Regions from separate parts of the Lentibacillus sp. Marseille-P4043 genome, predicted to be linked through region 1. Evidence: a T-box and tRNA genes for the amino acid it is inferred to sense, from the RefSeq annotation. Region 1 holds a T-box; the other holds one or more tRNA genes.
What was found. The T-box of region 1 lies ahead of pheS (phenylalanine--tRNA ligase subunit alpha). A T-box ahead of a tRNA ligase gene usually reads a tRNA of that ligase, here a tRNA-Phe.
Positions count from the first base shown of each region.

Region 2: it has a tRNA-Phe gene. The T-box ahead of pheS (phenylalanine--tRNA ligase subunit alpha) is inferred to sense a tRNA for this amino acid. The anticodon was not compared.

Region 1 is NZ_LT984884.1:2,357,920-2,361,178, reverse strand. Features, by position in the region: gene pheT (phenylalanine--tRNA ligase subunit beta) at 1-187, opposite strand, end outside; gene pheS (phenylalanine--tRNA ligase subunit alpha) at 202-1,236, opposite strand; T-box leader at 1,286-1,519, opposite strand; gene C8270_RS11485 (TrmH family RNA methyltransferase) at 1,566-2,303, opposite strand; gene sspI (small acid-soluble spore protein SspI) at 2,403-2,627, shown strand; gene C8270_RS11475 (DUF6583 family protein) at 2,980-3,259, shown strand, end outside.
Region 2 is NZ_LT984884.1:3,864,898-3,868,156, reverse strand. Features, by position in the region: rRNA gene C8270_RS19240 (23S ribosomal RNA) at 1-266, shown strand, start outside; rRNA gene rrf (5S ribosomal RNA) at 334-449, shown strand; tRNA gene C8270_RS19230 (tRNA-Glu) at 563-637, shown strand; tRNA gene C8270_RS19225 (tRNA-Val) at 644-719, shown strand; tRNA gene C8270_RS19220 (tRNA-Met) at 900-976, shown strand; tRNA gene C8270_RS19215 (tRNA-Asp) at 981-1,057, shown strand; tRNA gene C8270_RS19210 (tRNA-Thr) at 1,217-1,289, shown strand; tRNA gene C8270_RS19205 (tRNA-Leu) at 1,328-1,412, shown strand; tRNA gene C8270_RS19200 (tRNA-Ala) at 1,470-1,545, shown strand; tRNA gene C8270_RS19195 (tRNA-Ser) at 1,559-1,651, shown strand; tRNA gene C8270_RS19190 (tRNA-Phe) at 1,751-1,826, shown strand; tRNA gene C8270_RS19185 (tRNA-Tyr) at 1,841-1,923, shown strand; tRNA gene C8270_RS19180 (tRNA-Gly) at 2,116-2,189, shown strand; tRNA gene C8270_RS19175 (tRNA-Ile) at 2,201-2,274, shown strand; gene C8270_RS19170 (Maf family protein) at 2,541-3,125, opposite strand.

The sequences.
Region 1 (3,259 bases):
ATTTATCTGCGTTTGGATGTTTATCACATTCTTTCACATACCCAACAACAACATCCTTGCTTTTTTCAGCGACATATTCAATGCCTTCCACTTCAATACCGCTTTTCGTTATTTTCTCTGCAAGTTCTTCCGGTGTATTATTGTCGATATCTACATAATTTTTTAACCAATTTAATGAAACTAACACAGCTTTATACCTCCTTAAGCATTATGATATTGTTTTAAGAATCGTTTGTCATTTGTGTAAAATTGACGAATATCATCAATTCCGTATTTCAGCATTGCAATTCGTTCCGGTCCCATACCAAAAGCAAAACCAGTGTAAACGTTTGGGTCATATCCGGCCATTTCCAGTACATTTGGATGAACCATACCAGCGCCTAAAATTTCAATCCAGCCTGTGCCTTTACAAACGGAACATCCCTCACCATGACAAACTTTACAGGAAATATCCATTTCTACCGATGGCTCCGTAAACGGGAAAAAGCTTGGACGTAGGCGGATTTCTCTATCTTCCCCGAACATTTTTTTAGCAAATACATCTAAAATTCCCTTAAGATCACTCATCCGTACATCCTTATCAACATATAGTCCTTCAATTTGGGTAAATTGATGGGAGTGTGTTGCATCATCAGTGTCTCGACGATAAACTTTACCTGGACATATCATTTTAACTGATTTTTTTCCTTCATATGCCCGCATTGTTCGCGCCTGTACCGGTGACGTATGTGTTCTTAATAATAATTCGTTTGTGATATAAAATGTATCTTGCATATCGCGGGCAGGATGATCTTTAGGTAAGTTTAATGCTTCAAAGTTAAAATAATCCGTTTCTACTTCCGGACCTTCCCTTACTTCAAATCCCATACCAATAAATAAATCTTCAATTTCCTCGATCAGGTTGGTTAATAAATGTGAACCACCAACTTGAACAGGACGACCTGGCAGTGTCACATCAATTGTTTCTTTTTCCAGCTGTTGCTCTAAGGCTTGTTGTTCAAGTGTCTCACTTTTTTGCTCAATTGCCTCCGTGATTGATTCACGAACACGGTTAGCAATCTCCCCTACTACCGGACGCTCTTCCTTAGATAATTTCCCCATACCTTTTAAGATCCCTGTAATCGATCCTTTTTTTCCTAAATAAGTAACACGAATAGCTTGAAGTTCCTTGCTGTTACTCGTTTCAGCAATACGTGCTAGTGCTTCTGTTTGTAACGCTTCTAATTGTTCCTTCATTGAACAAACCTCCTTTTTAATAGCAAAAGCAAAAAAGCCTCCATCCACAAAAAGGGACGAGGCTTTGAATTCGCGGTACCACCCTTGTTGACACAATACTACTGTGTCCAACTTAAGCTTGATAACGGATAAGATCCGGTACACCTTTACTTGAGAACAAGGTCCAAGTGTCAGCTCCAGAGTGAAACATTAACAAGTAAACAGTAGAAATGCTTTCAGTCTAGACATTTCCTCCCTAAAACCGCTTTTTTCTCTTGTTAACAGGCTCTTTCATAGCTTCATTTACAAATTTCTTTTATTATAGATAAAATTTCAGGATGTTGCAATCGTTAACTCTTAATATAATACATTAATATTCCTGCTGCAACACTGGCGTTTAGGGACTCTGCTTTTCCATAAATCGGGATTTTCACACAACTATCTGCCAATTCCAGCACATCTTCATGAATACCTGATCCTTCATTTCCAATGATTAATGCTGTTTTCGGACTAGGCTTTATTTCTAAATAAGAAGATGAGTTCGTTAAAGCAGATGCCCAAACTGTGAAGCCATCCATCTTTAATTGAGGGATTTTTGTTAATAAGTTTGTTTGAAAAATGGGAATATGAAATAACGACCCTTGTGTAGAACGAACCACTTTATCATTGTACATATCAACAGTATTATCACCTAACACAACAGCATCAAACCCTGCCGCATCTGCAGTTCGGATCATTGTTCCCAAATTTCCGGGATCTTGTATGGCATCAAGAATTAACACTTGTTCGAACATTTCTTGATTGTAATTTTTCATCTTTACTACTGCTGCAATTCCTTGTGGTGTTTGCGTGTTTGAAATATGGTTAAAAACAGGTGAGCTTACAACAGCAACAGGATATTCCACTGCAAAATCAGGCATTGGTATCCCCTCTTGCAGAATGATCTCCTTTATCTCCCAGTCACTTGAATGTACTTCTTCTACCAAATGAAAACCTTCAATTAAAAATGTTTTTGTTTGGTTTCGATCTTTTTTCCTTTTCAATTTATTCCAAAGTTTTACTTTATCATTTTGCACCGACGTAATCATTCCATCGCATCCTTCATTTATTGTATGTTAATCATACATATTCCACCATAAATCGGTCAAACTATCCATAATCCTATATGAAATAAAGGGGTGAAATGATTGGATTTAAATTTACGGAAAGCTATTTTATCGAATATCGCTAAAAATGATCAAGAACAATTAGAAGCAACAATCGTTGATGCTGTTCAGAATGGCGAGGAAAAAATGCTTCCTGGTTTAGGTGTTCTCTTTGAATTAATCTGGAAACATTCAGACCAACAGGAAAAACAGGAAATGGTTGACGCTTTAGAACAAGGTGTCAAAAACGCAACCGCTACAGGTTAACATGGTGTTATATAATGATAGATGCACAAACAAGCATCTATCATTTTATTTTCTCAAAATAAATAATTAGTCCCGCAAATATCCTTCACAATCTAAAACACCTCAAAAATCACCAGCTCTTTTTAGTGCAATTTCCAATAAATTACTTAATGGCAGGTATAAAGAATTAGTTTATCATTTTTAATTCAAAATATCATAGCATCTTAAGACCTAGTTAATTTTTATTAAAATATGGAACAATTTGACCAATTTTTTTATGAATGATATATAATTATTCATACATTATTGTTATAGGCTAATTGCTTAATAATAAAATAGTAAGAGGGTAGAGAAAGCGAGGGGAATTTGTACAATGGATGAAACGTACAATGCAGAAGAAAAAAAGAAAGGGTTTTCCAAAAAAATTATTGCAATAATTGTTGCAGCGTTACTAGTAGTTGGTGGCAGTGTGGCTGCTTTCGTATTAATTACTGGTTCTGACAAAGCACAATACTTTACAGCCGAGAAAAACACAATCGAATTTATGAAGGAAAGAATAAATGAACGATATCAATCAGAATTTGATTGGCGGAAGCAAACAGAAGAAAATCCAATCGAAGCAACAATCGAATTATCAGCTGATTATAACGACC
Region 2 (3,259 bases), 1.5 Mb from region 1:
TCTGAGAGGAGCTGTCCTTAGTACGAGAGGACCGGGATGGACACACCGCTGGTGTACCAGTTGTTCCGCCAGGAGCATAGCTGGGTAGCTACGTGTGGCAAGGATAAGTGCTGAAAGCATCTAAGCATGAAGCCCCCCTCAAGATGAGACTTCCCATCACTTCGAGTGAGTAAGATCCCTCAGAGACGATGAGGTTGATAGGTCCGAGGTGGAAGCGTGGTGACACGTGGAGCTGACGGATACTAATAGATCGAGGACTTATCTATACAATTATGTTTATGTCTTAGGTAAATCTTATCTAGTTTTGAAGGTACATAGGTTACCTCATAAAGGCCTAGTAGCAATAGCGGAGAGGTCACACCTGTTTCCATGCCGAACACAGCAGTTAAGCTCTCCAACGCCGATGGTAGTTGGGGCATTGCCCCTGCAAGAGTAGGACGCCGCTAGGCAATCAATTTAATTTTAAATCGCTCCACAGTACCTTGATGGCCAAACATTTGGCTATTAGCGGTCATAGACACGGAGTCTATCTGTGGAGCTATTTATTTGTGAAAAATCAATTGGCCCGTTGGTCAAGTGGTTAAGACACCGCCCTTTCACGGCGGTAACACGGGTTCGAATCCCGTACGGGTCACCACTAAATGGAGGATTAGCTCAGCTGGGAGAGCACCTGCCTTACAAGCAGGGGGTCGCAGGTTCGAGCCCTGCATCCTCCACCATTAAATTAAAAATAAATATCCTTATATCGCGGGGCGGAGCAAGCCGTTAGCATCTTTGATTAAGCTGCTATGTGCAGGCTTGCGAGGAGTGCAACATCACCGAAACAGCTTGCAACACGACGAGCATTCACGGTGGAAGTTATTTAAAGAGCAGGGGAAATTTTAATATTTTAATTATATCGCGGGGTGGAGCAGTCTGGTAGCTCGTTGGGCTCATAACCCAGAGGTCGTAGGTTCAAATCCTGCCCCCGCAACCAAAATGGTCTGGTAGTTCAGCTGGTTAGAATGCCTGCCTGTCACGCAGGAGGTCGCGGGTTCGAGTCCCGTCCAGACCGCCATCAAATGCCGGTTTAGCTCAATTGGTAGAGCAACGAGCAATTCTTCTGCCGAATAAGCTGCGAGTAACCCCGATGCATTGACATCTGCGAATAAACTTGCAACATGACGAGCACACTTGATGAACATACATGTAAGATAAAAAAGCCTAAAATTAATATGCCGGCCTAGCTCAATTGGTAGAGCAACTGACTTGTAATCAGTAGGTTGGGGGTTCAAGTCCTCTGGCCGGCACTGACTTTTATCAATGAATTTATCAAAAGACCCATCATGCGGGTGTGGCGGAATTGGCAGACGCGCTAGACTTAGGATCTAGTATCTTCGGATGTGGGGGTTCGACTCCCTTCACCCGCACCATTCATAGAAGGGGACTATGGGGTCGCAGTACAAATTCTGTTTTCTCAAACATTACATGGGGCCTTAGCTCAGCTGGGAGAGCGCCTGCCTTGCACGCAGGAGGTCAGCGGTTCGATCCCGCTAGGCTCCACCATTTAATTACGTACGGAGGTATACCCAAGTCTGGCTGAAGGGATCGGTCTTGAAAACCGACAGGCGGGTCAAACCGCGCGGGGGTTCGAATCCCTCTACCTCCTCCATACATAATATCAGGAAATAAAATTTTCGAAACATATCCTAGAATATGCTTCGAAACCAACATGAAATACGAGAACAATACTACTTTTAAAAACTTACATGGCTCGGTAGCTCAGTCGGTAGAGCAACGGACTGAAAATCCGTGTGTCGGCGGTTCGATTCCGTCCCGAGCCACCATTCTTTAAAATAGTGGAGGGATAGCGAAGTTGGCCAAACGCGGCGGACTGTAAATCCGCTCCCATTGGGTTCGTAGGTTCGAGTCCTACTCCCTCCATCAGATTAATTAGATTACTCACATGACAAATTAATTGCGGGTGTAGTTTAGTGGTAAAACCTCAGCCACGAGCGTTACTTCTACCGAATAAGCTACGAGTTGCCTCGAAGCATATACATCCCTGAGTACGCTAGCAGATGTAGAGGCATGCCTTTCGCGAGAGTCATCATTTTTAAACGCAATTTATTATATGCGGGTGTAGTTTAGTGGTAAAACCTCAGCCTTCCAAGCTGATGTCGAGGGTTCAATTCCCTTCACCCGCTCCATTACCATATATGGGCCTGTAGCTCAGCTGGTTAGAGCGCACGCCTGATAAGCGTGAGGTCGGTGGTTCGAGTCCACTCAGGCCCATTACTGCGAGATGTTTTATCAGATTTTTAGTTTGTTAAATATAATATAAAAGCCTTCGTTTAGCAAAGGCTCTGAAAAAAAGATTACAATATAGTATATTGTAATCTTTTTTTGTTCCTTTTATAATATAAACTTAAAAGCAGCAGCTTCTTAAAAAATCTAGTTCATTTGTGTAGATTTCTTGTTCATTGTTTTATACCCCGTTTAACTTTACCGCTATCAAGCACCAGTAATATCGATGTATCAGGGAAGAAACTTTTTGGTTCTTATTCGTTATCTATTTTCGGATACACATGAAACTTCCTCAACTCTCTAACCACCCGCGAAATTGGCAATCCCATGACAGTGTAGTAATCGCCAATAATTTGTTTTACAAACATAGACCCAAGACTTTGAATTCCATATGCGCCTGCTTTATCGTACGGTTCATCCGTAGATATATACCAATCTATTTCATCTTTTGATAGCTGCCAAAATTCCACCTTTGTTTTTTCTACGAATATAATCTCATGATCAAAAGAGCGAATCATGACACCGGTAAAAACCTCATGTACGTTGCCGCTTAATGTAGTTATCATTTGTAAGGCGTCAACCTTGCTCTTCGGTTTCTCGAATATATTTTGCTCGAAGGAAACAACGGTGTCAGCAGAAAGGATAACTTCACCCTTGTGTTCAATAGGAACGTTTTGACCTTTTCGTAATGCCAACTGTTTCACTTTTTCTAAAGGATCACGGCTTTTGATTTGGGATTCATCTACGTTTGGTTTTTGAATAGTAAAGGGAATTTTAACCTGATTTAAAATTTCCTGCCTTCTTGGTGATGATGATGCTAAGATAAGGTTTTTAATCATTGTTAGTCCTCCTGCAGGGATGGTGCGAATTTTATGTCGGGGGGGATTAGAGCTTCAAGATCTGAACGTGGCATGCGGTAGACATAGACATTGTAAGAATTCTAGCCATTATACTTTTCCCATAAAAAATGGAC